DNA from 2 places in the Paradesulfitobacterium aromaticivorans genome. Region 1 is predicted to be linked to the other one. Evidence: predicted binding sites of a transcription regulator. Region 1 holds the regulator's gene; the other holds the start of a gene.
What was found. Region 1 encodes HrcA, which represses chaperone genes, less so after heat shock. Its sites were predicted from a motif close to TGTTAGCACTCNNNNNNNNNGAGTGCTAACA; they were not measured.

Region 1 (15,757 bases):
TACTGTCGATGGCTGTCAATATCGGCGGTATGTTTGTCCTGCTTAAACCGCTGGCCCAGGGCGGGGTTGCTTTGGCCACCTCGGTGGCTGCTTTTTTGAATATGTTTATTTTATTTTATCTGTTGCGGAAGCGCTTAGGCGGAATAGACGGCGGGCGCATCCTTTCAACGTTTATGCGGACAGTGGTGGCAGCACTGATGATGGGAGTGCTGATTTGGGTCTGGAGCACGTTCTTAAACGGATATTTAGGCGAGGGTAAGCTGGCTTCGCTCGTTGAGCTTATTTCAGGGATCGGTTTGGGAGTGTTGGTGTTTGGGCTGGCTGCGCACGTCCTCCGGATGGAGGAGTTCAGGCAGGCAGCGGGGCTTTTGCAGAGAAAGCTGGGGCGTTCAGTTTAATTGCCCATTGCCAAGAGTATCTGGTATAATTAAAGTTCAGAATTCGTAGTGCTTACAATATTAAACGGAGTAAATGAGGGGGAACACTGTGGCACAAGCGTCACAACATATTCGCAACTTTTCTATAATAGCTCATATTGACCATGGGAAATCAACCCTGGCCGACCGCCTGATTGAATATACGGGAGCGCTGTCAGCGCGTGAGATGGAAGAACAGGTCTTGGACTCGATGGATTTGGAGCGGGAGCGCGGGATCACCATTAAGCTCCAGGCTGTGCGTTTGAATTATCGCGCTCAGGACGGCCAGGTTTATGAGCTCAACTTAATTGATACTCCGGGACACGTTGACTTCACCTATGAAGTGTCACGCAGTCTGGCCGCCTGCGAGGGGGCACTTTTAGTGGTGGATGCTGCCCAGGGTATCGAGGCCCAGACCTTGGCGAATGTTTACCTAGCGCTTGAGAACAATTTGGAAATTGTCCCGGTAATTAATAAGATTGATCTACCGAGTGCGGAACCCGACCGGGTGAAGCAGGAAATCGAGGATGTGATCGGCCTTGATGCCAGCGACGCCATTTTGGCTTCGGCGAAGACCGGCGTAGGGGTGACGGAAATTCTCGAAGCGGTCGTCGGCAAAGTGCCGCCGCCGGGCGGGGATGACAGTTCTCCCTTGAAAGCGTTAATTTTTGATTCTCACTTTGACGCTTACAAAGGGGCAATCTCCTATGTACGGGTAATGGATGGCCGCGTGGCCAAGGGGACACAAATCAAAATGATGTCCACGAATAAGGTGTTTGAAGTGACTGAAGTCGGGGTTTTCTCCCCCGCCATGCGTATGGTGGATGAGCTTAAGGCGGGTGAGGTCGGTTTCATCGCTGCGAGCATTAAGAATGTTAAAGATACTCAGGTCGGAGACACGATTACAGATGCTGAAAGGTCCGCTCTTTTTCCGTTGCCGGGCTACCGCAAAGCTACGCCCATGGTTTTCTGCGGTCTCTACCCGGTCGACTCCAGCGATTATGATCGTCTGCGGGATGCCTTGGAAAAGCTGCACTTAAATGATGCCAGCCTGGTGTTTGAACCTGAGACTTCAGCGGCTCTCGGCTTTGGCTACCGTTGCGGCTTCCTCGGCCTTTTGCACATGGAAATTATCCAGGAGCGCCTGGAGCGTGAGTACGACCTGAATCTAATTACCACGGCCCCGAGCGTTATTTACCAGGTCACAAAGACCAACGGAGAGACAATTAAGGTCGATAATCCGGCCAACCTGCCTGTGGCCGGAGAGATCCTGGCGATCGCGGAACCCGTTGTGAAAGCGACCATCATGACGCCGTCTGAATTCGTCGGTGCGATCATGGAATTAAACCAGGAAAAACGCGGTAATTACGTGAATATGGAATATCTTTCAGTGAACCGTGTGAGCCTGATCTATGAACTGCCCCTCAGTGAGATAGTGTATGATTATTTTGACTTGTTGAAGTCCAGGACTAAGGGTTACGCCTCACTTGATTATGAACTGACAGGGTATAAAGAGGCAGACTTGGTGAAACTGGATATTTTGGTCGGCGGGGAAGTCGTGGACGCTTTATCTTTTATTGTGCACCGAGATAAATCCTATACCAGGGGTAGAAAGATGGCGGAGAAATTGCGGGAAATCATTCCGCGCCAGATGTTCGAAGTCCCGATTCAGGCTGTAATTGGGGCCAAGGTAATCGCGCGTGAAACGATCAGGGCCATGCGTAAAGATGTGCTCGCGAAGTGCTACGGAGGAGATATCTCCCGTAAACGCAAACTCTTGGAGAAACAGAAAGAGGGCAAGAAACGCATGAAGCAGGTCGGGAATGTCGAGATTCCGCAAGATGCGTTTATGGCAGTGCTTGAACTCGAGGAGTAAAGTAAATGTGTTATTCTGATATCCTTTCTTTAGCGCAGCGTCCCTCGCTTTATGTCCATGTCCCCTTTTGTCTCAAGAAATGTGATTACTGCGCGTTTTTTTCCCTTTCCTTAGGGCAGCGCGCTCGTGGTCGGGATTTTGGTTCCCACAGCTTGGTGGAAATCTACCTCGAAGGCTTGGCAGCAGAAATGCGCTGGCGGCAGAAGGATACCCCTCTGGGGGTGTCTTCTCTTTTTATCGGCGGGGGGACACCGACAGCCCTCTCTGAAACTGAGCTCGAAGTACTGCTCACCGGTATTAATAAATATTTCCGGTTTGAAGCAAGCGCGGAGAAAACCGCCGAGAAAACTGTGGAAGGAAACCCGGGGACGCTAACGCCGGGGAAACTCTCCGCTCTCAGAACGTTTGGAATTAACCGCTTTTCTCTTGGGGTGCAGTCATTTAATGATGAACTTCTACGCCAGGTGGGAAGAATTCACTGCGCGGATGATGCCCGGCGCAGTATTAAAGAACTGAGAGCAGCAGGCTTTGACAATCTGAACCTGGATTTAATGTTTGGTCTTCCCGGACAAGACCTGCGTACCTGGCAGAAAAGCGTGGAAGAGGCTTTGGCGTGGGCACCGGAGCATTTGTCAGTGTATGGGTTGATGCTGGAGGAAGGGACTGAGTTATTCAAGCGAGTTTATCCTGGCGAAAGTGTTAAAGAAGAACCATACCCTCTGACTCTCCCAGATGACGACCTTCAGGCTGATATGTATGATTGGGCAGTTGGACGCCTGGAAAGGGCGGGGTATGTGCGCTATGAAACTTCTAATTTTGCCAGGCCCGGCTATGAATGTCAGCATAATCTGACTTACTGGCAGGGCCGGGAATACCTGGGACTAGGGCCGGGTGCGGTCTCTTTTCAGGGTCGAGTGCGTTCCAAAAACGTTGAAGATATTCCGGAATACCGGGAACTTGTGCGCGCCGCTAGAGAAGCCCCAGAGGAGCGCGAGGAGCTTTCTGAGCGCGAGCGCATGACGGAACGCGTTATTTTGGGTTTGCGTTTGGCTCAGGGTGTGGACCTCGCCGCTTTTGCCCGCGATTTCGGGGTCAGGCTTGAGGATATTTATCGTGATGTGTTAGAAAAATATGAAAGCCAGGGAATACTGTTTAAAGAAAAAGGGTATTTAAAGCTTAATCCTTGTTATTTTTTTATCGCTAACACTGTATTGCAAGAATTTCTCTAAAGATTTCTCCCTTGACAAAGGGAAAATGCCATGGTAATGTGAGGGCATAAATATTAGCACTCATCAATAGAGAGTGCTAACAAGTTTCCTGCTGTTGCTTGCCCAAGATGGTTTTTTTCAGAAAGGTTGGGGCAAAATGCAAATGGATGACCGCAAACAAAGAATCCTGCGTGCCATCGTCCAGGATTATATCGCCAGCGCTGAGCCTGTAGGCTCCCGCACAATTGCCCGCAAATTCAACTTGGGAGTTTCCCCGGCCACAATCCGCAACGAAATGGCTGATCTTGAAGACTTAGGGTTTATTGAACAACCCCATACTTCAGCGGGCCGCATTCCCTCTGATGCCGGTTATCGTTATTATGTAGACTGTCTCATGGATGCTCCCAAGCTGAGCAGCGAGGACAAAAATACGATTGAAATTGAGACCACGAAGCGCATCAGTGAGATTGAGGAAGTTATTTCCCATACGGCCAAGCTGTTGTCCCAGTTGACAAGCCTTACCAGTATTGTCATGGGACCACAGAAAGGGAAAAGCTCTTTCGGGCAGATGTATTTTTTGCCGTATCAGCCTGGCAAAGCAATTATGGTTGTGGTCAAAGAAAATGGGGCGGTTGAGAACCATATTGTGGATATTGGAGAATATCTGACCGCAGAAGACCTGCAGCAAGTAGCAACTGTTTTTAACAATAAGCTGAAAGGGTTCTCCCTGGGGCAGATCAAGAAGACACTTTTGCATGAGATTTACAGTGAACTCACAAAGCAACGCCATCTCCTCGACAATGCCCTTTCGATGTTAGGGGCTATTCTGGACGACGAACCGGAAGGGGAAAAAGTGTACCTGGGCGGCACTCTAAATATGCTTAATCAGCCGGAATTCCGGGACTTTGACAAAGTCAAAAGCCTTTTTGGGGCTTTTGAAGAAGATGAGTGCCTCAAAAAGTTGCTTTCTGCGCCCCGGAATGGACTAAGCGTAACAATCGGGGGGGAAAATAAGCTGCAGGAGTTTCAGGATTGCAGTGTTATTTCTGCCACTTACCGAGTGAACGGGGAAGTAATTGGCTCAATCGGAGTGCTTGGCCCCACGCGCATGGATTATGCTAAGTCTATGGGGATCGTGGATTTTATGACGCGCAGTTTGACGGACCTTCTCTCTAAGAGCCGCAAGCGCTAGTGAGGCAAGGATTTAGAGAAACGGAGTTGTAAATGAATGAGATATAGGAACGGGGAAATCGAGGAGTTAGACCCGCAAGCACAGCAGGAAGGTGCTGAGTGGGAAAATTCCGGGCAGAAGGTCGAGGATGCAAGTGCAGATAGCTTAAGTTTGGAAAATGAAAGTACTGGGGAAGGATCACCGGAGACAGCCTTTACACTTGAAGCCGAGCTTAAAGAGGCTAAGACCCAAGCAGATGATTATTATAACCGGCTCCAGCGTTTGCAGGCCGAATTCGATAACTTTCGCAAGCGTACACTTAAGGAAAAAGAAGAACTTGTTAAGTACGCGTCCGAGCGGGTGGTGGGAGAACTGCTCCCGGTCATTGACAATTTTGAAAGAGCACTTGAGGCGGCCAAGAACAGCCAGGATTTTGCCGCTTTGGCCCAAGGGGTGGAGATGATTTTCCGGCAACTGAATGGCGTTTTGGGCAAGGAAGGGCTGGCAGAGATTGAGGCAGTGGGCCAGGCTTTTGACCCCAACCTGCATGAGGCCATCATGCAAGTGGATTCTGAGGAACATCCGGCCAATACGGTCGTTGAGGAAGTTCAAAAAGGGTATTATCTAAAAGATAAAGTTTTGCGTCCGAGCATGGTTAAAGTTTCAAGCTAGGGTGCATGTCAAGGAGGAAGAAAAACAATGGGTAAAGTGATAGGAATTGACTTAGGAACAACAAACTCTTGTGTCGCTGTCATGGAAGGTGGGGAAGCTGTAGTTATCGCTAATGCCGAAGGGAGCCGCATCACCCCTTCAGTGGTAGGCTTCTCCAAGACCGGAGAGCGCCTCGTAGGCCAGGTCGCCAAAAGGCAGGCCGTGTCCAACCCGGATAAAACGGTGAGTTCGATTAAGAGGCACATGGGCTCAGATCATAAAGTTAGTATTGACGGCAAGAATTATAGTCCCCAGGAGATCTCTGCGATGGTTCTGCAAAAACTCAAAGCAGATGCGGAAGCTTATCTCGGGCAGAGTGTAACCCAGGCCGTTATCACTGTTCCCGCCTATTTCACGGATGCTCAGCGCCAAGCTACCAAAGATGCAGGGACCATCGCCGGTCTCGAGGTTTTGCGGATTATCAACGAGCCGACAGCAGCAGCACTCGCTTACGGACTTGATAAACAGCAGGATCAGACAGTCCTCGTCTTTGATTTGGGTGGCGGAACGTTTGATGTCTCGATTCTTGAGCTAAGCCAAGGAATGGTTGAGGTCAAAGCTACCAGCGGCAACAACCATTTGGGCGGGGATGACTTTGACCAGCGCCTGATTGATTATATGGTCGCGGAATTTAAGAAATCCCAAGGGGTAGATCTCGCGAAAGACCGGGTCGCAGTTCAACGCCTCAAAGAAGCAGCGGAAAAAGCCAAAATTGAGCTTTCCGGAGTTAGCACCAGTAACGTTAACCTCCCGTTTATTACGATGACAGCGGAGGGCCCGGCTCACATGGACATGAACATCAGCAGGGCCAAATTCGAAGAATTGGTGGCTGACATGGTGGAAGCTACGATGGGACCGACCCGCCAAGCGATGGAAGATGCTAAACTGAGCTGGAACGATCTTAACCAGATCATCTTGGTCGGCGGTTCCACTAGGATTCCGGCAGTGCAGGAAGCAATTAAGCGGGTGAGCGGCAAGGAACCGCACAAAGGGGTCAATCCGGACGAAGTAGTGGCCTTGGGGGCTGCGATCCAGGGTGGAGTTCTGACCGGGGAAATGAAAGACATTATCCTAGTGGATGTAACTCCGCTATCTTTGGGCATTGAGACTATGGGCGGCGTCTTTACCCGCATTATCGACCGCAATACGACTATTCCGACGACCAAGAGCCAAATATTCTCCACGGCTGCCGACAACCAAACTTCGGTTGATATCCATGTCCTCCAAGGGGAACGGGAAATGGCCGCCTATAACAAAACGCTGGGCCGTTTCCAACTGACAGGAATTCCGCCTGCACCCCGGGGAATTCCGCAAATCGAGGTCAAGTTTGACATTGATGTTAACGGGATCGTGCACGTGTCAGCCAAAGATATGGCCACCAACAATGAGCAGAAAGTGACCATCACTTCTTCGACCGGTCTCTCTAAAGATGAGATCGAGAAGATGCGCCAGGATGCTGAAGCTCATGCCGAGGAAGACCGTAGTCGCAAAGAATTAATCGATGCTAAGAATCAAGCCGACTCTTTAATCTATCAGACTGAAAAATCCCTGAAAGACTTCGAAGGCAAAGGGGATGCCGCTGAAGCAGATGCAATTAAGAAAGCGGTGGAAGAACTTAAAACTGCTGCTGCCGGTGAGGATGCCGCAGCGATTAACGCTAAAGCAGAAGAACTGACTAAGGTGCTTCATCCGTTCATCGAAAAGATGTATCAGCAGCACGGCGCTCCGGGACAAACTCCTAACTCCGGTGACCCCGGGAATAATGAAGGGGCCAAAGGGAACGACAATGTCGTGGATGCTGAATATACTGAAGTAGACAAAGACAAATAAAACTTAAGAGGGTGCAGAGGGAGATCCTTTGTGCCCCCTCTTTATGGTATCGTGGACCTTAGAAGTTCTGTGATGTCTTTTATTATGAGGGTGTCTTTATCCTGAGGAAGTTTGTGGACCGGATGATGGAGGAAGAGTATGAAACGGGATTACTATGAGGTGTTGGGAGTCGAACGCAGCGCAAGCGAACAGGAGATTAAGCAGTCCTACCGCAAGCTTGCGCGCCAGTACCATCCGGATGTGAACCCGGGCAATAAAGAAGCAGAGGAAAAGTTCAAGGAAATTTCCGAGGCTTATGATGTTTTAAGTGACGCGGAGAAAAAGGCGCGCTACGATCAGTTCGGGCACGCCGGAACCGACCCTAATCAGGCCGGTTATGGCGGGGGCTTCGGAGATTTCGGTTTCGGAGATATCTTTGACGCTTTCTTCGGCGGCGGTGGCGGCGGTGGCCGCCGCAATGGTCCGCAGCGGGGTGCGGATTTGCGCTATGATATGGCTGTTACCTTTGAAGAGGCAGCTTTTGGTATTGAAAAAGAGATTCAGGTGCCTCGCTCGGAGACCTGTCCTGACTGCCAGGGTTCAGGCGCGGCAGCGGGAACTCACCCCACAACTTGTTCGCAGTGCCAGGGCAGCGGGCAGATCAAAGTAACTCAGCGCACGCCGTTTGGGCATATTCAGACAGCCCGTACTTGCCCTGCCTGTCACGGAGAAGGGAAGACAATTTCCAGCCCTTGCCGCACTTGTAACGGGCAAGGGAAAGTGCGCAAGGTTAAAAATATCAAGATCAATGTACCGGCAGGTTCGGAAGACGGACTTAACCTGCGTTTGAGCGGGGATGGGGAGGCCGGCCACCGCGGTGGGCCTCCCGGTGATCTTTATATCGTGCTCCATGTCAAGCCGCACAAGTTTTTTGAGCGGGATGGCAATGATGTTTATTGTGAGATCCCCATCACTTTTGTGCAGGCTGCTCTGGGGGCGGAAGTGGAAGTGCCTACTCTTGACGGGAATGTCAAGATGAAGATTCCGGAAGGGACGCAGACTGCCACAGTGTTCCGGCTCAAAGGGCATGGTATTCCGTACCGGCGCGGCAGCGGGCGCGGGGACCAGCATGTGAGAGTTATTGTCAGCACTCCGACAAAGCTGTCCGATAAGCAAAAAGAGCTGCTTAAGGAATTTGGCGAGTTGACAAGCGAAACTCAGCAAATGGGGAAGAAATCCTTGTTCGATAAGTTCAAGGAAAACTTGCGCGATGCGATGGGGTGAACGAAAGCATGAACTGGCATGAAGTGGCGGTAACAGTTTCAGCCGAAGGGGAGGAAGCTGTTGCCGATCTTTTTTATAAGTTAGGCTGCCCCGGAGTCAGTGTGGAAGACCCGGAACTCCTACAGAGCTACATTGAGTCCGGCAGTTGGGATTACCATACTTTTGGGGAAGTCGCCTTAACCGGTACGTCCGTGGTCAAAGGGTATGTGCCGGAAGATGAGGATTTAAGCGCTAAGCTGGCTGAACTCGATCAGGGATTGCGCCTGCTCCTGGAGCTTTTCCCCTCCTGGGTGGTTCAGGTTAAAGGGATAACTCTCACGGAAGAAGACTGGGCCACGGCTTGGAAGGCCTATTATAAACCAGTCAGAGTAGGGGAACACTTGTTAATTAAACCGACCTGGGAGGATGCTCCGGTAAAAGCGGGGGATATTGTCCTGGAATTAGACCCAGGTATGGCCTTTGGCACGGGTACGCATCCAACCACCACGCTGTGCCTGGAGATGCTGGAGAAAATTGTGCAATCGGGCATGAAGGTTTTTGATTTGGGCACGGGTTCCGGCATTTTGGCTATCGCTGCCGCTAGACTTGGTGCGCGGGTTGAGGCTGTGGATCTTGATAAAGTGGCGGTGGAAGTTGCCCGGGAAAATGTAGCCTTAAACGGGGTCAGTGAGTCGGTCGCAGTGGTGCACGGGAACCTGGGGCAGGTACTGACCGGCCAGGCTGATATCGTAGTCGCCAATATTATTGCTGATGTTATCATTCGGCTGCTGCCTGAACTTAAAAAGCTCCTGGCCGCGGGAGGGGAGTTTTTGGCTTCCGGGATTATCGATGTGCGCGCAGACGAGGTTGAAGCAGAGTTGCAGGCGGCAGGGCTTGAAATAGTTGAACGTACGGAAGACTCAGGCTGGATACTTTACCGGGCGAGGTGGGCTGAGGATGCACCGTTTTAAAATTGGGGAGCGCGGCCAGAAAATGTTTTGGCTGCATGGGCCGGAAAGGGAGCATTTGGTGCGGGTTTTGCGCCTTGCGCCCGGAGATAAGGTGATAGGTTTTGACAATAGCGGCGGGGAATGGCTGGGCGAGGTGGAGCAGATTTATCCTGAAAGTGTGGGTATCCGTATTCTGGGAGAACATTACCCGGAAGTTGAAGCCAAGTCTTCCGTGTATTTGGTAACCGGGCTCGCCAAAGGGGACAAGCTTGAATGGGTGGTGCAGAAAGGCACGGAATTAGGGATGGCCGGACTGGTGCCCTTGCGGGCGAAACGCTCCGTGGTGCGCCTGGAAGGGGATAAAGCTCGGGAGCGGGTCAAACGTTGGGGGAAAATTGCCGCCCAAGCCGCCAAACAGTGCCAGCGTGTGCGTGAGCCTGTGATTTACCCTGTAAGCGCTTGGGCTGAACTGAAAGAGCTTTTGCCTGAAGTGACTCAGTGGGTGATTCCGTATGAAGATGAGCAGGGGCTCCATCTTAGCCAGGCACTGGCAGAACTTGACCGGTCTCTCCCGCTCGCAATTCTTATTGGCCCAGAGGGCGGTTTTGAGCCGGAGGAAGTAAGCTGGGCCTTCGATTTCCTCACGGCCCGGGCTGTGACCCTGGGACCGCGCATCCTGCGGGCGGAAACTGCGGCGTTGGCAGCTCTTACGATAGCGCTCTCGCAGTGGGGAGACCTGGGGTGATTTCGATGTTCGATGGTCGTGGCCAAATCAAGAGGTCGGAAGCTGGAGGTTATGGACGAGCGGATTTCGGGTTTGAGTGGTCGATGGTTCAGCCAAGTCGGTGGTCAGAGGTCGGAAGTCAGACAGCGATCGGAGGTGAATCAGGATGGAAGAGGATACAGATATCGTCCGCCAGAAGGTGCGTTTCGTCACGTTGGGCTGTAAGGTTAATCAGGTGGAAAGCGAGGCTTTGGCCCAGTTGTTTCGCAATGCCGGGTATGAAGTTGTGGACATTGCCGGTAAAGCCGAGGTGGTAGTGGTCAACACCTGCACCGTCACCAACACCGGAGGTAGTAAATCCCGCCAAGTGATTCGCCGCATGATTAAGTCTCATCCGGACAGCTTTATTGTGGTAATGGGCTGCTATGCTCAAACATCTCCCGGAGAAGTCCTGAATATTGAAGGGGTGGATCTGGTTATAGGCACCCAGGATCGTAGCCGCATGCTTGAGCTGATCGAGCAGGTGCGCGCGCAACGAGAGGTGCGTGACGGACGCGAGGTACGCGCACAACGCCAGCCGCTTAGTGCCGTGCATGACATCTGGCAGGTTAAGGAGTTCGAAGAGCTTCCCATGCTCGAGGGGGAAAGCCGCACCCGCGCGATGCTTAAGATCCAAGAGGGGTGCAACCAGTTTTGCACTTACTGCATTATTCCCTATGCCCGTGGACCCGTGCGCAGCCGCCGTGCGCACAACGCCCTGGCTGAAGCCGAAAAACTGGTTCAAGCCGGGTACAAAGAAATAGTGCTTACCGGAATCCATACCGGTGCCTATGGCCAGGACATGGCCGGGGACTGGGATTTAGCCCGCTTAGTGCGCGAGTTAGTTAAGATTGACGGCTTAAAGCGGCTGCGGCTTAGTTCGATTGAGCCGATGGAGTTTGCTCCTGCCCTGCTTGAAAGCATCTTTTCTTCTCCAGTCGTGTGCCCGCATTTGCATATCCCCCTGCAGAGCGGGAGTGATGCCATACTGGCCCGTATGCAGCGACCGTACACTCTTGGGGACTATAAAGGTTTGCTTAATAAGCTTTTGCAAAACATTCCGGATTTGGCTGTGACCACGGATGTAATTGTCGGCTTTCCGGGTGAGAGTGAGAGAGATCATCGGGACGCTTTAGCCTTCGTTGAGAGCTGTGGTTTTGCCCGTATCCACGTTTTTCCCTATTCCAGGCGCGAAGGTACTCCTGCCGCAGGTTATCCTGATCAAGTGCCGAACCGCCTCAAAGAGGGGCGGGTCAAAGAGATGCTGGAGGTCGCCCGTTCCAGCCATGAATCCTATGTGGAACGCTTCCTCGGGCGTGAAGTTGAGGTTCTGGTTGAAAGAGTGGACGAGAGCGGGACCGCTTTCGGCCATACCGGTAATTATCTTGAAGTGTATTTGCCGCACCAAACCCGTGAGCACGTCTGGCACAGCGGAGAGCTTGTCAAAATAACTCTCGCAAAAGCTTATCTTAAAGAGGAAAATCTAAGCTAAGAGAGAAACACTATAAGAACTAATCACAGTTATGCTTAGCGAAAACGAAACGGCACCAAGTCGGGGTGTCCGTAATATACATAGAAAGGGGAATAATACAGGTGTCAGATTGCATTTTTTGTAAGATTGTAAATAAGGACATTCCAAGTGAGGTGGTATATGAAGACCGAGAACTCATAGCATTTAAGGATATTTCTCCTTTAGCTCCGGTACATTTGCTCGTAATTCCCAAAAAACATATTAAAGACTTAAATGGAGTCGCTGCTGAAGATGAGGGCTTAATAGGACACTTGCTTGGAGTAGTGCAAAAGCTTGCAACTGATCAAGGGGTTGCCGAATCAGGCTATAGAGTCATCACTAATATAGGATCTGATGGCGGTCAAGTCGTGCCGCACTTGCACTTCCATTTATTAGGTGGACAAAAGCTCGGTTCCAAATTGGGGTGAAGAAAAAGGTTGAAACGAACACAGACTTTGGCAAAGGTTTCGCGTGAACTTGACGCGACCAAGTTCATCCAGTATAATCAAAAATGTGTACTTTTGACGAGCCAGTGGAGGGAGGGATAAGAATGAGTGAGATCAAGGTCGGTAAGAACGAATCCCTGGATAGCGCACTCCGCCGGTTCAAGCGTACTTGTCAGCGTTCGGGTGTTTTGTCGGAAGCTCGTAAACATGAACATTACGAAAAACCGAGTGTACGCCGCAAGAAGAAATCCGAAGCCGCGCGTAAACGCAAGTTCAAGTAAGGAGTGGCTCACTATTGTCCCTTAAAGATCGCCTTGTTGAGGATATGAAGGCTGCCATGAAGGCCAAAGAGGAGGGGAAGGTCAAGCTTTCCGTAATCCGCATGGCTCGGGCTGCCATTAAGAACTCAGAAATAGATAAAAAGCAGGAATTTAATGATGAGCAAGTTATCGAGGTTCTGGCACGCGAGTTGAAGATGCGGCGCGATGCCATTGCCGAATTCGCGAAAGCGGATCGCCCCGAGACGGTTAAGTCTTTGGAAGAGGAAATTGCAGTCCTGATGGAGTATCTTCCTCAACAACTTTCCGAAGGGGAGATTCGCCAGCTTGCCCAGGAAATCATTCAAAGTGTGGGGGCTCAAGGCCCTAAGGATTTGGGCAAAGTAATGGGAGCTTTGGCTCCTAAGACCAGAGGACGCGCCGATGGCAAGCTCGTCAACCAAATCGTGCGCGAACTGCTAGGTAGCTAGCCATAAGTTTGGCGCAAGTTTTAACTTAATTAATTTACTGTAGGAAGAGACCCGGTCGGATTAAATCTGATCGGGTCTTTCGTATAGTGGTTTGTACTAATCCCCTCCCTCCCTTCATAAATATTAACGAAGGGAGGGATTTTTTTCCTCCTCTGGATTGACATTTCAAGGGTAGCAACGGCGTGGGCACTAGTGCGCGAGGGAGGAGTTTTGGGATGCTGGATAAGCTGTCAAAAAGCGTGGGCGACGCTTTGGAATTTCCGCCGGATGTGGCAGGGACGGGGCCGAAAATCACGATTACCGGCCGTGAACAAATTACGGTAGAAAATTATGGCGCGATTATCGCCTTCAGCCCGGAAGAAATTAAGCTTGATACGGCTGTGGGCGAACTGGCTATGTGCGGCCGTGAATTCGTGCTCAAGACTATTCTTACGACCGAACTTTACATCGAAGGAACGCTCATAACGCTCTCTTTTGACGGGGGTGAGTCTGGTAATGGTTAATAAGGCGCGATCTTTTATTTATGGACAGGTGTATTTTTTGGCGCAAGGAAATGACATCTCCGGTTTTATTAACGAGGCGGTACGGGATAAAGTCGTATTGTTCAATGCCCAAAGGTCGGAGCGGGGTCTGAAAGCGCGTGTCAAGCTTGAGGACTTTAGGAAACTTAGACGGGCAGCGAGAACCAGCCATTCCAGGGTACGAATTAACGCCAAATACGGCTTGCCTTTCATCCTTAGACGCTGGTGGCGTCGCAAAGGGCTTTTGGCCGGGTTGGCTATTATTGTGATCGCTGTGAGTATTTTATCGCAAATGGTGCTGTCTATTACCGTAAGCGGAAATAAAAATTTGTCAGCGGACACTGTGATTAAACAAGCGGAAACCCTTGGCCTCAAGAAATGGGTTTGGCATAAAAATCTTGATCTTAATGCTCTGTCCAAAGTATTGCAGGAACAGACACCTGATGCAGCTTGGATAGGAATCGAGCGCACCGGTACTCATGTTGAAATTAATATCGTTGAAAAAATCCGTCCGGTTGTTCCCTCACAGGCCGGGAACTTAATAGCGGCCAAAGCGGGGTTAATCCGTGAGATCATGGTAATTCAGGGAGTGCCGCAGGTTCATGAAGGAGAGACAGTGCGGGCCGGACAAGTTCTGATTGTGCAGGGTCCTATTCCGGCCGGGCCCGGTATTCCGGCGTCAGCGCAGAATTCAGCAGCCAAAGGGTTTGTCAGGGGCCGCGTGTGGTACACTGCGGAAGGAAAAGTGCCGCTTGTTGAAAGCAAGGTCGAAGAGAGCGGGCAGACAGCAATTGGCTGGGGTATAAAATTTGGTTCCAGAGTCATAATGGTAACGACACCTCAGTCACCTTACGCACAGGCAGACAAAGAAGTGGGAAGCAGACCTGTTTTGGCCTGGAGGAATTGGCGTTTTCCTGTCGAACTTATATCAGTAAAGTACAAAGAATTAGTGCAAAATAATTATGAACGTGCGGCTCTTGAGGCGCGCCAAGAGGCTGAGGAGCACGCGCGGGCCGAGGTTTACGCTAAGATTACGCCTGGAGCGAAGGTGGTAGAGGAAGCGGTTAAGGTTCTACCCGCAGGAAGCGGAGTGGAAAGAGTTCGGATAGAGGTGGAAACCTACGAGGATTTAGCTGTTTATACCAATCCTTGATGGAGGCGAAAGCTTGCGTACTGAAGCTAAGTTTGTGTTAGAGAATGCTACAGAAGCCATGGGTTTGTTAGGACTTGAAGATGCTCATGTGAGGATGTTGGAAGAGCGTTTGGGTGGGAAATGTGTCGTAAGGGGGGGGGAGCTGATTGTCAGCGGCAGTCCGTCTGAGGTTGAACATACGGAAGCTGCTATCAGTGAGCTTCTGGCAATGGTTCGGCACGGGCATGCCCTAACCCCTACGGATGTGTCTTATGTTATTTCCCAGGTGGAAGAGGGAATATTCAGTGGCGTTGCCGATGTTTTGGGCAAAGCAATAGCGACCACACACCGCGGGCGTATGATTAAACCTAAGACCTTGGGCCAGGCGGACTATATTAAGGCAATTGGGCAAAATCCGATCGTGTTCGGCGTTGGTCCTGCCGGTACCGGCAAGACATACCTCGCTGTGGTGATGGCAGCTAGGGCGCTACGAGCCAAGGAGGTGAGCAGGATCGTGCTTACCCGCCCTGCAGTTGAGGCTGGGGAGAAGCTTGGCTTTCTGCCCGGAGATGTTCAGGAAAAAGTTGATCCCTACCTGCGTCCGCTGTATGATGCCCTTTATGATTTGTTTGGACCGGAGACGACCGCCCGCTATCTGGAAAAGGGTGCGATCGAAATTGCTCCTCTTGCGTATATGCGCGGGCGCACGCTTGATGACTCTTTTATTATTTTGGACGAAGCTCAGAATACCACTCCCGAGCAAATGAAAATGTTTCTGACACGGCTGGGATTTGGTTCACAGGCGGTTGTCACCGGAGATGTTACCCAGGTGGACTTGCCTAGGGGGCAATATTCCGGTCTGGTCGAAGTCCAACATATTTTAGCGGGGATTTCCGGGATTGCATTTCATTACTTTTCAGCGGCTGATGTTGTGCGCAATCCCCTCGTGCAGAGGATTATCCAGGCCTATGAAGAGCTGGATAAGCCGGGACGAAAGCCTAACTAATCCGCATATAACACCAGACATCCATGCCGCGGGTGCGGATTTTCAGAAGGATGTCGTCTGCCGAAGAGTCCTGCAGACCGACATTATAGTACGGGCTCTTAAAGAGGATGATGAGGTTGGATTTACGTAAGACATGGACAAGCTATTTTGCTAAGTTTGTGCAAGGCACCATGTGGCAAAGGGGTATTTTTGCCGTGGTGTATTTTCTGTTGTTTACCTTTTTAATT
Region 2 (15,757 bases), on a different contig from region 1:
TCTTTACCACAACAGTCTTAGGATCTCTAAAAGAAATACAAGCATCCTCTATTATGACTGCACTAATTATTTCTTTGAGATCGAACAGGAGGACGGCCTTAAACAGTATGGTGCCTCAAAAGAACACCGGCCTAACCCCATCATTCAAATGGGTCTGTTCATGGATGGGGACGGCATTCCCCTTGCTTTTAGCTTAAATAGTGGCAATACTAATGAGCAAGTAACACTTAAACCTCTGGAAGAAAAAATTCTTACCGATTTTAAACTTTCTAAATTTGTTGTTTGCACGGACGCCGGCCTGGCTTCCGTGAGGAATAGAAAATTTAACGACGAGGGCCAGCGAGCATTTATCACAACCCAATCGATTAAAAAACTGAAAAAACATTTAAGGGAATGGGCACTCGATCCAGAGGGTTGGCATCTTACGGATCATGATAAAACTTACGATATCACTAAACTTGATGAAGAAAGCTGCTGGGACAAATACTTTTACAAAGAACGCTGGATTAAAGAAGGTGATCTGGAACAAAAGCTCATTGTCACTTATTCCGTTAAGTACAAAAATTACCAACGTCAAATTCGCAACTCGCAAATCGAACGCGCTCAAAAGGTAATCGATACTAATCCCACCAAAATCTCAAAGAATAATCAGAATGACTATAAACGCTTCATCAAGAAAACCAGTTGCACATCTGACGGCGAAGTAGCAAGCAATGAAATTTATGCACTAAACACCGAATCTATTTCTGCCGAAGAGGTCTATGATGGATTTTATGCCGTTTGCACGAACCTTGAAGGCTGTGCGCAGGAGATTATCCGGATTAATCAACAGCGCTGGGAGATTGAAGAATGCTTCCGGATTATGAAAAGCGAATTCAGAGCGCGACCCGTATATTTGAGTCGCGAAGATAGAATTAAGGCCCATTTTACTACCTGCTTCATTTCGCTTATTATCTACCGATTACTGGAAAAGAAACTGAATAGTAAATTTACCTGCAGTGAGATCATTAACGGGCTAAGGGACATGAATTTCTACAAGGTCAAGGATGAGGGATATATACCCGTTTATACGAGAACCGATTTTACCGATGCCTTACATGGAACTTTTGGCTTCAGAACTGACTACGAGATAATAAAAAATAAACAGATGAAAAATATTTTTCGTGCGACAAAAGGATAGAAAATATTACTCACTTTTTTAAATCGCAAAAAAGCTTGGAAGTGCCGTGGGTACAACGTTTCCAAGCTTTTTGTAATCTTTAACTGTCAAAGATGAGATTATAACAGAGGGGTGTTTTGCCTGTCAAACCGGCATGGAAAAACCGGGTAGAAAATCAACAGAGACTAAACACACAGCCTAGCCTCTGTCAATTCCATGATATAATTCATTTTCCAAGGATAAACCATGGGACTAACTAATTTTCTTCATACTTCCTTAGATGTTCTGTTCATTAGGTACTCGGAATATTTAAGATGTTAAAATGCTAGGTCCTTAGATGCTCGGTTCCTGGATATTTATTTCTTTACCGATATCCTTGAATTCCAGAGTCAATGACATGGGTTCACCCTTAGCTTTACTTTTCGCCTCAATGACGGCTTTAACCGGAATTTTGTCAGACTTGCGAATATATAAGGTATAGGAGAAATCACCCCAAAATTGTTCCATGAGTTGGTTATCCACACTCGGTTTCAGATTGCATTCCCACACTTTTTCCCCGTTGAGTTTTTTCTGTCCGCTAATAACCACCTCCCCCAGCTCTTTTAGTTGCAAGGAAGATATAGGGTCAAGCTCCGCCAGAAATACTTCTTGCGCGGCAGGGGCGTTACTAAAGCGAACCCACTTTTTGCTAAAAGGATCTTTCATAAAAAGAGAGTCTCCGATGCGAATCATCTCAATTTCGCTCCCTACCGTCTGCCCGATAATATGAGTGTTTCCACCGTCCTTTTCTCCCTTAATCTCTGTTAACACCCTATCCTTACCATCAACCCATTGGTGTTGGGTCATCGTGTAGCGAAAAGAGGCTACTGCATTCAATCGTTCTAAGCTTCGTGCTACAAGCTCGTTCGGGTCGGGCCGATCCAAAAGGCGGACACCAAAAACCCCTGTCAAAACCAGCACGATTGCAATGAGTAAAATTAATCCTCTTTTCTTCATCCCTAGCCCCCCCTGGCGGAGTTCTTAGTCAAACTTTATGTAGCTAAAGGTTGACCTATTCCATTAAATGATTGGGTGTTGAAAAAAGGCATTTCAGAAAAAAGAGGCCTCTCGTAAGTTCAGCGAACTCATGAGAGGTCTCCAGAAAAAATGTTAGCAAAATGTTAGCATTTAGGCAGAATCCATTTAGCAGCCTTTACTGGACAAGCCTAGAAGGCTTTGCTTACATCATGCCGCCCATTCCACCCATGCCGCCCATACCACCCATGGCAGCCGCACCTTTATCTTTTTCCGGGAGATCCGTAACCAGGCACTCTGTGGTCAGAAGCATCGCAGCAATGGAAGCGGCGTTTTGGAGAGCAGAACGGGTAACTTTAGCCGGGTCAACAATCCCAGCTCCGATCATGTCTTCGTAATCCATCGTGACGGCATTGAAGCCAACACCACGGCCATGGGTCCGAACTTTCTCCACCACCACAGATCCTTCAACTCCGGCATTGTTGGCGATTTGGCGCAGAGGCTCTTCTAAAGAGCGGCGCACGATCGTAACCCCAGTCTTCTCATCCCCGACAAGTTCTACCTTGTCCAAAGTAGCAATGGCGTCAATGAATGCGGTGCCGCCGCCGGCTACAATTCCTTCTTCGACTGCAGCACGGGTGGCAGCCAAAGCATCTTCAATCCGCAGTTTCTTTTCTTTCATTTCCGTTTCGGTAGCAGCTCCGACTTGGATCACTGCTACGCCGCCTGCCAGTTTGGCCAAACGTTCTTGCAGTTTTTCGCGGTCGAAGTCAGAAGTAGTCTCTTCGATTTGCTTCTTAATCGCTTCCACCCGTTTTTGGATCTCATCAGTGCTGCCCGCGCCTTCTACAATCGTGGTTTCTTCCTTGGTAACACGCACTTGGCGGGCACGACCGAGCATATCAATCGTGGTATTTTCCAGTTTTAAGCCCAGGTCTTCCGTAACCACGGTACCACCGGTGAGGACTGAAATATCTTCAAGCATGGCCTTGCGGCGGTCGCCGAAGCCCGGGGCTTTTACACCTACAGCAGTAAAGGTTCCGCGCAGTTTGTTTACAACCAAAGTTGCCAGTGCTTCCCCTTCAACATCCTCGGCAATAAGAAGGAGTTGACGGCCTTGCTGCACAACTTTCTCCAACACCGGGAGAATGTCGGCAATAGCACCAATTTTCTTATCCGTAATAAGGATAAAAGGATCATTCAGCACGGCTTCCATTTTATCCGTGTCGGTAATCATGTACGGGGAAATATAACCGCGGTCAAATTGCATACCTTCCACAACTTCCAGTTCCGTGGTCATCCCTTTAGCTTCCTCAACGGTGATAACTCCGTCTTTCCCAACTTTTTCCATCGCTTCCGCGATCAGCTCACCAATCGCGCTGTCCCCCGCTGAGATGGACGCGACTTGCGCGATCGCCTCTTTGCTTTCAACGGTCCTGGCATGCTCTTTAATATCATCCACAATCGCAGTGACAGCAGCTTCAATGCCGCGTTTAATGCCCATCGGATTAGCGCCGGCAGCTACGTTTTTCAGGCCTTCACGGATAATAGCCTGGGCTAACACCGTCGCAGTTGTGGTACCGTCTCCAGCCACATCATTCGTTTTAGTCGCAACTTCTTTTACAAGTTGGGCACCCATGTTCTCAAAAGGATCTTCAAGTTCAATCTCACGGGCAATCGTGACACCGTCATTCGTAATAAGCGGAGAACCGAATTTTTTATCTAAGACCACATTGCGCCCCTTGGGTCCCAAGGTAACGCGTACGGCTTCTGCCAAAGCGTTGACGCCACGTTCCAAAGCATGACGTGCATCCTCATTAAAAACAATTTGTTTAGCCAACGTCTATTCCTCCCTAACATTTTTACCTTAAATATTTGAGGTAAACTCCTATTCACCAACGATCGCCAAAATATCGGACTCTTTCAGAATTAAGTACTCTTGGCCGTCATACTTGACTTCCGTGCCCGCATACTTGGAATAAATCACGCGGTCGCCCGCTTTCACATCAAGCGCAGCCCGCTCCCCTTTTTCCATTTTTCCAGGTCCGACAGCTACGACTTCTCCCTCCTGCGGCTTTTCCTTAGCAGTATCAGGCATGATGATTCCGCTCTTTGTTTTTTCTTCCATCGGGAGTGCCTTGATCACAACCCGATCTCCTAGAGGCTTGATGTTCATTGAAGTAAGTCCCTCCTTAAAATTTCTTAAATATTTATTTTTGCTTACTGTTATATGTTGTTAGCACTCAATTAAGTTGAGTGCTAACATCTAGCTATAATAATATGCAAGGGGTTAAAGGAAAGCAACCCCCTCTGCGGGCCAAATTTAGTTGTTTCTCGTTTAATAACTAAATTATCTCATATAAATCGCCCTAATACTTCATCTTACACCTTCTAACATAAGTATGGGTATCTTTGGAATATTACCTCTTGTTAACATACTCAGCATTTGAACTCTAACGATTATATTGACCAAACTTTTTTGATTTTATTCATTGTTCCACACCTTTTTTGGGACAAAGATCATAACCTATACCAGAAAGGAAATACCAAATGTAAGACGAAAAGTTTCTCACAAGCAAGCTTTGGCTGACAAAGCAAACTCTATACCAAATCCCGATCTCAATCTTCTGGCGCCGTTTCTCACGGCAAGTTAAGAGGCACACAGCAAAGCTGTTCCAAATCTTCCTTGGAACAGCTCCGTTATTTTCCCTATGATAGCGTAATGTTATTGTTCAAGCCTCGCGTACCGTTCTCTTATTTCCTCGATCAGAGGTCCGAGGTTGGCCTGCACTACAGGATGCTCGATATTAAGAAGGTAAATCTTCGTCCTGCCGATACGGAGACTAGGATCAGAATGCTCACGTTCAATTAGAATTTTTTCACGTAAAGCATAGCGGATAAGCTCTTTAACCTGGGTTACCGGCCGCGCCAGGCGCTCACTCAGGGCGGTGCGGGCCTTGGTAGAAGCAACATAAGGCAGGCGCATTTGTATTTGCGCTAGGGTCCCAAGTGCCTGCTCCATGTCAGCTTCCGGGTGATATTCTTCATCCGAACCAAAGCTGAGCATTTCGGTGACAATCCCCGTACTTTCGCAATAGGGCTGCAGGGAATGGTGAACACTGCCATCCACTCCGATAACCCTAACCTCTTTCCCCCAGGCCCGGATCTTCCTGATCAAAGGCAGGAAATCCCCATCCCCGCTTAATAATACAAAGACATCTACCGTAGAGGGCCGTGTCAGCAAAATCTCCAGAGCCTCAAGCATAAGCTCCAAATCTGCTGCATTACGGCGCAAATCTGTATTTGAGTAATTGTTTTTTCCATACACATGTCTGGTGAATACATTCGTTTTTTCGAAGGTGGTCTGGGTGCGCCAGAACTCCTCCCGATCAAAATTGGCAAAGAGATAAATAGCCAATAAGTCCTTGCCCGTCCGCTGGGCATACTGCTGCAAAGCCTGCACGAGCAATTCAGGTGCCAGTTTGTACCCTCGTTCCTGCATGCCGGTCCAGATGTTTTCGTAATCGACAAACGCAATGGTTTTCACTCTTTCACCCCGTTTCCTGCTTGTCTAGTATAGTGTACGCTGGAAATGGACAGGAGTGACAGGCCAAGCAACATTAGTTGAGCCCATGCATCAGAATACGGAAAAGAGGCCGTAGCGGCCTCATCCTCTCAGAAATCCAGGTCATGTCCTTTAAGCTGTCGGCGTCCCACACTCGCTTGCTTCCCCTTTGAGGATCTCAATTCCATGGGTAAGCGCAGGAGAGACCGCCTGCCAACATTCCCGCACAGCTTTCGGGCTTCCGGGCATGTTAATGATCAAGGTATATTTCCTTATAACTGCCACCGCCCTGCTCAGCATCGCCTTGGGCGTGGCTTTAAGACTCTCAGCACGCATTACCTCTGCGATACCGGGGACATTCCGTTCCGCTATTGCCAAAGTTGCCTCCGGGGTAACATCACGCTGGGAAAATCCTGTTCCGCCGGTGGTCAGGATCAAATCCAACTGCAGTTCATCAGCCCAGCGTCTCAGCGTCTCGGCGATCAACTCCCGGTCGTCAGGCAAAACCTCATATTCCACGACTTCCCCTTCGATCTCGCGCACCAATTCGCGTAAAGCCGGGCCGGACAAGTCCTCTCTCTCCCCGCGCGACCCCTTGTCACTGGCAGTAATGATACCCACGCGGAACATTAGGAAACCACCTCGATTTTATCTCCTACGTGTACCGGTCCGCCTGTGAGAACTTTTATGAAAATACCCTCCTTGGGCATTACGCAATCTCCGGCCTGGTAGTAAATAGCACATTTATTGTGGCATTCTTTACCGATTTGAGTTACCTCCCCCAGGCTACTCTCCCCAATTTTTAGCTTCGTCCCCACCGGCAGGCTTACTAAATCAATATCTTCCGTGGTTAAATTCTCAGCAAAATCCCCCGGATGCACGTCAAGCCCTTTCTCCTGCATCTTCTTAATGCTTTCCAAGGCCAGCAGGCTTACCTGACGGTGCCAGTCTCCTCCGTGCGCATCCCCTTCGATTCCGAAATTAATTTTCAGCACCCCTGCTTCTACGTTTTTCTTACGGGTGCCTTTCCTTTCACTCGTACATACAGCCACTATTTTTCCCATTAGATTCATCCTTTCATACATGTATACTCCGGGCAAGCTGCCTTGCCCGCTCACGACGCTCCTCTGCTCGGACGGTTCGCTCTGCAAGGCAACTTGCCTGTTTTCTGTCACATCTGAGGCATGTTTTCTTCCCTGATAAAGTGTCCGCTTTTTCCTCCGGATTTTTCCGCTAAATAGATATCTTTGATTGTCATCGTCTTATCGACTGCTTTACACATATCGTAAATTGTTAAAGCGGCCACGCTCACTGCAGTCAGAGCTTCCATCTCCACCCCGGTTTTCCCGGCAACTTTGACAATCGCTTCGATCTCGACCGTACAGGGCCCTTCTAAATAAAAGTTTAATTTGGCACTGGTAATGTTTAAGGGGTGGCACATCGGAATTAAAGCTGAGGTTTGTTTCGCAGCCATAATTCCCGCCACTTGGGCAACCCCCAGGACATCTCCCTTGGCAATCTCCCCTTCTTTGATCAGCCTCATGGTCTCAGGCTTCATCTCAACCCGTCCGCGGGCTACCGCCACCCGTGCCGTCTCGTCCTTGGCACTCACGTCAACCATGCGCGCGCGCCCTTCTTCATCAAAATGGGTCAATTCCATGTCTCAACCTCCGATCTGGGACATAAGGCGTTGGTCCTGCCATTCCTCGTCATTCATATGATGTTCAGCTGGTTTCAGCCAAACACCCTTAGCAAACAAATCCCCAATTTCCGTATCACTGGCAGCACTGCGCAAAGCTTGACGCAAATCCACTTCGAAACTGCTATGCAGGCAAGGCCTGAGTTTGCCGTCCGCCGTCAAGCGCACTCTGTTGCAGGTATGGCAGAAGTGCCTGCTCAAAGCGCTGATAAACCCTATTGTGCCCTTAAACTCAGGCGGGCGGTAATATTCTGCCGGGCCTCCGCCCTGGACATCTTCGGTAGCCAGCACCTCCTGGATTCCCAAAATTTCCTGCATTTCCGCAATCGGAACAAATTCATCCCGGTCGGAAGCCCCAATCGGCATCAGTTCAATAAAACGTACATGGAGCGGATAAGTGCGTGCCAGCTCTGTAAGCTTAAGCAGTTCTTCAAGGTTTTGACTCCGTGATACTACGACATTCAACTTCACCGGATCAAGTCCGGCTTCGAGGGAGCGAAAAACTCCTTGCAACACTTGGTGCACATCCCCGCCCCTGGTAATATGCCGAAAACGCATGGGGTCCAGTGTATCCAAACTGACATTTACCCGCTGCACCCCTGCTCGTTTCAGGTCAAAAGCGTGCTCAGCCAGTAAAATCCCATTCGTCGTAAGCATTAGATCATCCACGCCAGGGATCTGGGATGCTTGCTCTAAAAATGAGAGAATCCCCTTGCGCACTAAAGGCTCCCCTCCGGTAATACGGAAACGCCGAAAGCCGAAGCGGGTACTGATGTTTATCAGACGCAAAATTTCTTCAAACGAAAGAATAGAATCGTGGGAAATCCAATTAACCCCTTCTTCCGGCATGCAGTACCGGCAGCGCAGGTTGCAGCGATCCGTGACCGAGATCCGGAGATATTCAATTTGCCTTTTGAATTGATCCTGCATACTAACCCTCGTTTCTAAAATAAAATATCCGCGGTCTGCAAATAACCGCGGACAACTGTCCGTTATTGTACAGACTCCTTTCCAATCAGGAGATATCACCGTTTCCGGTCATACCCGAGCGCCCGCTTCATGAGGCACTTGCCTGGTCACCATAGCCGCAGCTTTAGGTTATCCAGTTTCGGAGTTTATTTGGCTTTTCATGCTATTTATTCGTTAAACAACCCTGAATCCCTTTTTTAAACGCTAATTAAATCTCAAACTTTATGAGTACGAAATAATACAGATAATTCTCACATTTGCTTGATATAACACTTCTTTTAGTTTATTATAATATAGGCTTGGTTTTTTTTCTATATGCATTAGCAAGGATTCTTATATTTATTGTTACGGAGTATTTTTTTTAAAAAGTTTTTCTAAGAATAAGAATTATTTGTTATAGGTATTATCTAAGCCAGAGAGGAGGACATATTAGTTACATGAATGAAACCAAAAGTTTTGCCATACTCAAAGCGCAGGGACAGTTAGTTACAGCCACTAGTGATATCGTCGTCTCTGAAATTCCCTTAACAGTTTATTTTAATGAAGAAGAAATCGTAACTTTGCTCTGCTCCCCGGCGCAAATTGAAGAACTTACGCTCGGCTTCCTGCTCACTGAAGGGTTTATCAAAAAGCAGGAGGATCTTTACTCCCTGCGCTACGAACCTGAAGAAAACCTAATCTGGGTCGAGGGCAAAGCCCGCCCTCTTCAGAAAGAATTAATGAGCAAACGTTTTCTCTCAGCCTGCTGCGGCAAAAGCCGCGCCTCTTTTTACTTTGCCAACGATGCCCGCTTAGTTAAGCCCCAAACTTCGAATATGCAGATTACACTCCCTGAAGCTTATACCTATGCTAATCACCTGCAGGAACACCTGCCTCTGTTCCAGGCCACCGGCGGAATTCACAGCGGCGGAATTGCCCGCGCTGGGGAAATCCTGCTCACAAGCTATGATATTGGCCGCCACAACGTCTTTGACAAGCTATTCGGCAGTGCTTTTCGGGCCGGGCTCAACCTCAAAGACCATGTCATCTTTTTTAGCGGGCGCATCTCCTCGGAGATCCTGCTGAAAGTGGCCAAAATGAATATTCCGATTTTAATCGCTCGTTCTGCTCCGACCGACCTGGCCTTAAATTTGGCCCGTGACCTCAATATAACGGTCATCGGCTTTGCCAGGGGAGACCGCCTCAACATCTATACCGCCCCCGAGCGTATCAGCACGCGTTCATTATAAATTGGTGGCTGTGCCCCGCACAAGCCTATCCCACTCTTCCGGGGTGTTCACATTGAGGAAAGCGCGCGTCAAACGCTCTGCTGCAGACACTTCCCTTCCACTGGACATCCCCCCAGCTGCAGCCAACTCCTCTTCCCCTACATACCTAACCTTACACTGAGGATAAAAATCTATAATCTTAAGGTGCCCGACCCTAATATTTTCTTCAATAAAAGGGAGACAGGTGCGGCCATAAAAAGCATGCAGAGGGTTATGCCCTCCGCCTGCCTTTGGCACCACCACATCATACTCCTTCGCCCAACGGCTGAGGAAACGGATAAGCCCACTGTCGAGAAAGGGCATATCACAGGCTACAAAAAAGCTGGTCTCATACGAAGCTGCCCTAAGCCCGGCCTGCAAACCTCCGATCGGGCCTTGATCAGGCATTAGATCTGGCACCACTTTAACCCCGTATTGTTCATAGAGTTCGGGCTCATTGCTACTCAGCAAAACTTCAGTGAAAATCCCCTTTAGCACTTGTAAACTTCTTGCCACTAACGGTTTCCCTTCCAGTTCGAGGAAGGCTTTGTTCTTTTTCATGCGCGAGTTCTTGCCGCCGGCCAGAAGAATGCCGGTTGCCTGCAGCCGGCTCTCCGCTTCCTTAGCCATGGTAATCTTGGAACGCCTCCTCATATTCCCTCTGCCCAAAACCGATCAGTACCTTTTTCCCCACGCGCGTCACCGGCACAGTCATGACATCTGTCCATTCCTGCATCTCTTTGCGCGCCTTGGAAAACAGAATATTTTTTTCCGTGAATTTAATTCCTTTACCCGTAAGGAACCGCTTTGCGCGAGCACAGTGCGGTCAGATAGGAACTACATACATTACGACTTCCTCTTGCAAATCTTTTCATCTCCCACGCTAGAGTTTTCCCCGCTTCAGCTTATCACATTCCCGAAATACTGTCACGCTATCCACCCAGCATGTTTTCAAGATCTGTCCTCCATCCCACTCTCGAGACACCCTCAGCAAGCTGAAAATGCACAGCCTGGTTTTCAGAGCAGCTTGAACCTTACTTTAAAAGCTGTCCCCTGTGTTCCGCTGTCCACGCTAATCCGGGCGTTGTGCCTGTCCGCGATACTGTAGCACACCGCCAGCCCTAAGCCTGTCCCTTGCTCCTTAGTCGTGAGGAAGGGGGTTCCCAGTTTGGCCAGAACTTCAGGGACTATACCTGTTCCCTCATCCTCAACATCCAAGATCACTTCATCCGCTTCAAGCAAAGTCCGGATCGTGAGAGTCCCGCCGCTGCCCATAGCCTCCAAACCATTGCGGGCCAGATTAAGTATCACTTGCCTAATTTCTTTCTCATTGAGCAATAGCTTGGGTATTTCATCCAGGTCCAGTACCACTGATTTTTCTTCGGCAACGGCATTTGCTTCGATAAGCGGATTCAAGGCTTTGACAATTCCGTTTAAGTCTTGCTCTTCAAACTTTTCGTTTTTATTTCGTCCCAGGGACAAGAATTCTGTAATAATAGAGTTCGCGCGATCCAATTCCTCAATCATCAGGGTGTAATAATCTTTATACGCTGCACACTCCCCTTTGACACTCAGCATTTGCAGGAAACCGCGCACAGTGGTCAAGGGATTCCTGATCTCATGACTGATCCCGGCAGCCATCTCCCCCACCAGATTAAGGCGGTCAAAGCGCAGCATCTCTATTTCAAACTTTTTATGTTTCGTAATGTCCGACCCTACCACCAATAAACAGTCTTGCCCATCAAGCTCTATTAACTCGGTTGAGATAAGCGCAATACGGATAAGGCCTTCTTTCGTAAGAAAAGATAGCTCATAATTGCGCAGTTTTCCTTCATGCAAAACCTTTCGTTCTAACGTGGTTAGGTCTTCTGCGGTCGGCCAGATCTTAAGTTCGCTATAACTCTGGCCCAGAACCTCAGCTCGCTTGTATCCGGTGGCAGCTACAAAGCTCGCATTAACATCCAGAAAAAACCCATGGTCAAAATCAACGATACACATGATACTCGGGCTGGCACAAAATGCTTTATAAAAACGGGCGTTGGCCCTAATTAACTCCTGAGCCCGCTTTTTAACAACGTCTAGCACGGGGTCAAGCTCCGGCAGAAGCCCGCGGATAGGCTCCGGGTCGTTCTGGGTCAAGGCCTCGGCAAAAGTCCTCAATCCTGCACCCAGGCGGTTAAAAACACGCCAGGAAAAGTAAGTGGACAGGGCCAGCGTCAAAATCCCTGCCACCAAGATCATTTGCGCTGAAGCAGCCGGAAGCAATACCGCTAAAAATATAACCGGCCCAATAATAAGCACCATCATCCATATATAGACGAGCTTGGTGATTTGCATAGGAAAAAGCTTTCTTCTTAGTCTGACAAACATCTTATCACCCTCATTAATGCAGACAGTTAATTCCTAATTTTCTGCATCCCTGAGTTTTTTCCTCTAGGACTAAAGTCTCAGCTTTTAGTTATTAAAAATTGTTTAATATTATAATAAGATCCATTTAGACTTAAAGAGCGTGAAAACGACATGAGTAAACAATAAAAGCTGTAGCCTAGCCACAGCCTCTGCTCCTGAAAGCGTACTTAGTTCTCTTGCTCTCGCTCCTGTAATCGTATTAATTCTCTTTACCCTGCATCAGCGCAAACTTCACTGAAAACACCGTACGGCCTGGTGAGCTTTCAACCGCAATCTTTGCCTGATGGCGGGCAGCGATACTGTAGCATACAGCCAAGCCCAGCCCGGTTCCTTGATCTTTGGTCGTAAAAAAGGGAGTTCCGATTTTAGTCAGGACATCCAGCGGAATACCCGGCCCATTGTCCTCGACCGCGAGCACAACTTCATCCCCCATGCGAAAGGTCTTAATTCCTAATACTCCTCCAGGTCCCATCGCTTCCAAAGCGTTGCGCGCCAAGTTGAGCACGATCTGCCTAATTTCTTTCTCACTGAGCAAAAGCTCAGGGACGATGTCAAGCCTGAGATAAAGAGATTTCCCTCCGCTCAGAGCATCTGCTTCGATCAAAGGCGCGAGCGCGGAAATGATGGCGTTTAAATTTTGTATTTTCAGCTCCACCGGACGGTTGCGGCCCAAAGACAGGAATTCTGAGATAATAGAATTAGTGCGGTCGAGTTCTTCAATCATCAAATTAAAATATTCTTTGTATTTTTCCAGATCTTCTTTCGCCGAAAGCATCTGCAAAAAGCCGCGCACCGTTGTCATGGGGTTGCGAATTTCATGCCCTATCCCTGCAGCCATTTGCCCGACCAGGCTCAGGCGCTCGTAATGCAGCATTTCTTTTTCAAAATGTTTACGTTCAGTAATGTCAATGATTGCCACCAGGAGGTACTTCTTGCCGCTAATCTCTATTTTTTCGGTGGCAGCCAAGCCAAAGCGCTCCTGATCGTCTTTGGTATGGAACTTAACCTCGGAATTATGTATGGCATTGACCTCATCCCCTTGTTCCTTAAGGGCATAGCATTGATCAAAGATATCACAATATCTTAAACTTTGCGCATCCTTAATAACTTCCGCACGCGCATACCCTGTAAACGAGAAGAAACTCTGATTAGCATCAATGATCTGGCCGTCTTCTAAATTAACAATTAGCATCAGACTGGGACTCGAATGAAAAGCTTTGAAAAACCTTTGTTCCGATGCGCGTAAAGCCTCATTAGCAAGCCTGCGGTCGGTCACATCGCGCAGGAAAACGGAGAGTCCTTCTTGCGCTGGGTAGATATGAATCTCTAACCATTTGTGTGAGCTCTCCCCATAGTCCTCATAATGCAAGGGAGTTTTCTGCTCTACTGCCTGTTGAAATTTCTTCTGCATGCCTTCATGCCCCGGTATCTCCCAGATGACTTTACCCACAAGCTCGTCTCTTGTACCTCCCAGGAGAATTTCAGCCTCATGGTTGACATAGGTAAAACGCCAGTCAGAGTCGAGAGCAAAAAAAGCTTCGGAGATACTTTCCAGGATAGCACTCATCTCACGGTTAATTTGAAAAAGTTCCACCTCCGCCTGCTGGCGCACACCGATTTCTTCCTGAAGGTGGCTATTAAGCGTAATTAGCTCCTCATGATGTGCCTGTACCATTTCCAGAATGGTATTCAATTCCGGAAAGTCCCCATGTAAAGTGGAAATACGATTGTCTACGGTGCGTTCAGCAAAAGTTTTTAGAGCTGCGCGCAATTGCCGGAACACTCTCCAAGCCTGGAAAATACCTGCGAGCAAAATCAGAGCGCCAATTATGAAAATATCGCGGACCTCGATCAGCATTTCTTCGATAGCGTCATACATTTTATAGTTAGTCCAAGCATGCCCGACTATCACACCATGGTCAAAGATAGGATAGGTTTGGTTAAGAATCGGTTCCCCCCAGAAGACAGAACGGCTGCTGTACTTTAGTTCAGGCTTGCCGCTTTCATAGACACTGAAATAGGGATAATCGTGTGGAATCGGTTTAAGCAAGGATTCCTTAAATTCAGGGCCAATAGCCACGATACTGTCAAGCTCTATCGAATAGTACCCAAGGCTCATATGAGGCTGAATCGAACTAAATTCATTGACGATGGGCTGAAGAGCTTTATTAAGCACTTTCACCTTTTCTGCTGACGGCTTGTCCAACGCACCCTCCCGGGCGAGGATATCATTAAAAGACCCGGGCAGCTTCTGCACCAAGTTAAATGAAACATCATATAGTTCTTCACTAAGGTGGTCTTTGCGGGACGCCCACGATTCAAACGGAACAACCACGGCCAGAATAAGCATGGGCGCTATGATCAAGGCCAGCATTGCAACATAAACTCTCTTAGTAATTGCCATGGGAAAGAGTTTTTGCCGGACGGTTTGCCACAGTTTCTGCTTACACAACTCGAAACACCAACCTATCGCAGCAGTACAAAGATGTCTTCATCTGAACCAAGGATTTCGGCAGAGCTTTCCAAAACTCCTTCTGTAAATTTGTCGTATTCAAAAAAATTTGATTATTGATAAAGTTGTATCGTTCTTTTTGGATAATTTGCAGATAATCTTGCCTTCTGGAATTAAGAAGCAGTATCTAGCATTTTGCTGATACTGCTTCTTAATTTTTTTAGTTCATTGGCTTGTTCATATTATTGTTGTCCGTCACATAGTTCAAGCGACTGTTGAGCATGTCTATATGACGCTGCATATCCTTAGACATATCCTGAAACATTTGCTTGGCTGATTGGTCTTGAGTCGATTGTGAGAACATTGAATATGTCCCCAGGGCAGCTTGAGCGCTGGCAACTGCTTTTTGCAGGTCTTGCTGGACAGTCATGGAAAACCCCTCCTTGGAAGATGATTTAAGCTTTGCGAGCCTCTTATAGTATGGAATAATTTGCGCATAATTATGTTCTCAGAAAACTTTGCCCTCAAATCGTTGAAAGGAAAAAGGGCTGAAGAACCATACTAAGCTCTTCAGCCCTTAAATGTTTGTTATTTTAGATTTTGGATGCCATATGACCTTTACCCAATTTTGCTGACTTTGACACCACAGACTTTGTATTCATACGTCTTGGTTATGGGGTCATAGGCAGCATTCGTAAGCACATTGGTCGGAGACTCTTTGTAGTGGAGAGTCATCCAGAGCATGCCGGGCAGCACGCGATCCGTGACTTTAACCTTCGTCTCAAGCTCGCCGCGGCGGGAGGCTACTTTGACCTTTTCTCCGTCCTCAATCCCCAGACGCTTCGCATCCTCAGGATTAAGTTCGGCCAGTTCCTCCGGCGCATAGCTCTCCAGAGATTTAGAGTTGCGGGTCATCACGTTGTAATGTGAAAGCTTGCGCCCGCTGCTTAAGAGAAGCGGATATTCTTCATCCGGCAGCTCATCAGGCAGTTTGTAGTCGATGACCATAAAGAGACCTTTGCCGCGCGAGAATTTCCCTTCATGCAAGAACTTGGTTCCGGGATGCTCCGCAGTCGGCACCGGCCATTGCAGCCCTTTGTTGCCGAGGCGTTCATGCGTGATGCCCGCGTATTGCGGCGTGAGGGCAGCAACTTCCTTCATCACAGCTTCCGGACTTTCATAGTTGAAAGCATAACCTAAGCGGTTAGCGATAGCACAGATGATCTCCCAGTCAGCCTTGGAA

Region 2: groES (co-chaperone GroES) is a predicted target of HrcA. The motif match lies at 4,408-4,438, and genes of this name have one in related genera.

The regions. Positions count from the first base shown of each region.
Region 1 covers NZ_BAAHYT010000010.1:1,729,195-1,744,951, forward strand. Annotated here, with positions in the region: gene murJ (murein biosynthesis integral membrane protein MurJ) at 1-398, shown strand, start outside; gene lepA (translation elongation factor 4) at 487-2,292, shown strand; gene hemW (radical SAM family heme chaperone HemW) at 2,298-3,521, shown strand; gene hrcA (heat-inducible transcriptional repressor HrcA) at 3,658-4,692, shown strand; gene grpE (nucleotide exchange factor GrpE) at 4,729-5,343, shown strand; gene dnaK (molecular chaperone DnaK) at 5,371-7,212, shown strand; gene dnaJ (molecular chaperone DnaJ) at 7,351-8,475, shown strand; gene prmA (50S ribosomal protein L11 methyltransferase) at 8,484-9,425, shown strand; gene ACYQ2N_RS14230 (RsmE family RNA methyltransferase) at 9,412-10,149, shown strand; gene mtaB (tRNA (N(6)-L-threonylcarbamoyladenosine(37)-C(2))-methylthiotransferase MtaB) at 10,295-11,659, shown strand; gene ACYQ2N_RS14240 (histidine triad nucleotide-binding protein) at 11,761-12,105, shown strand; gene rpsU (30S ribosomal protein S21) at 12,228-12,404, shown strand; gene ACYQ2N_RS14250 (GatB/YqeY domain-containing protein) at 12,419-12,871, shown strand; gene ACYQ2N_RS14255 (YabP/YqfC family sporulation protein) at 13,087-13,374, shown strand; gene yqfD (sporulation protein YqfD) at 13,367-14,545, shown strand; gene ACYQ2N_RS14265 (PhoH family protein) at 14,604-15,530, shown strand; gene ACYQ2N_RS14270 (HD family phosphohydrolase) at 15,638-15,757, shown strand, end outside.
Region 2 covers NZ_BAAHYT010000008.1:108,206-123,962, forward strand. Annotated here, with positions in the region: gene ACYQ2N_RS02880 (IS1634 family transposase) at 1-1,180, shown strand, start outside; gene ACYQ2N_RS02885 (LolA-like protein) at 1,493-2,155, opposite strand; gene groL (chaperonin GroEL) at 2,379-4,013, opposite strand; gene groES (co-chaperone GroES) at 4,062-4,349, opposite strand; gene ACYQ2N_RS02900 (NYN domain-containing protein) at 4,899-5,720, opposite strand; gene mog (molybdopterin adenylyltransferase) at 5,871-6,368, opposite strand; gene ACYQ2N_RS02910 (MOSC domain-containing protein) at 6,368-6,802, opposite strand; gene moaC (cyclic pyranopterin monophosphate synthase MoaC) at 6,910-7,398, opposite strand; gene moaA (GTP 3',8-cyclase MoaA) at 7,402-8,367, opposite strand; molybdenum cofactor riboswitch at 8,426-8,563, opposite strand; gene fdhD (formate dehydrogenase accessory sulfurtransferase FdhD) at 8,844-9,635, shown strand; gene mobA (molybdenum cofactor guanylyltransferase) at 9,630-10,283, opposite strand; partial or broken gene ACYQ2N_RS02935 (glutaredoxin family protein) at 10,276-10,467, opposite strand; gene ACYQ2N_RS02940 (ATP-binding protein) at 10,671-12,023, opposite strand; gene ACYQ2N_RS02945 (PAS domain S-box protein) at 12,262-14,514, opposite strand; gene ACYQ2N_RS02950 (DUF1657 domain-containing protein) at 14,735-14,944, opposite strand; gene fdhF (formate dehydrogenase subunit alpha) at 15,133-15,757, opposite strand, start outside.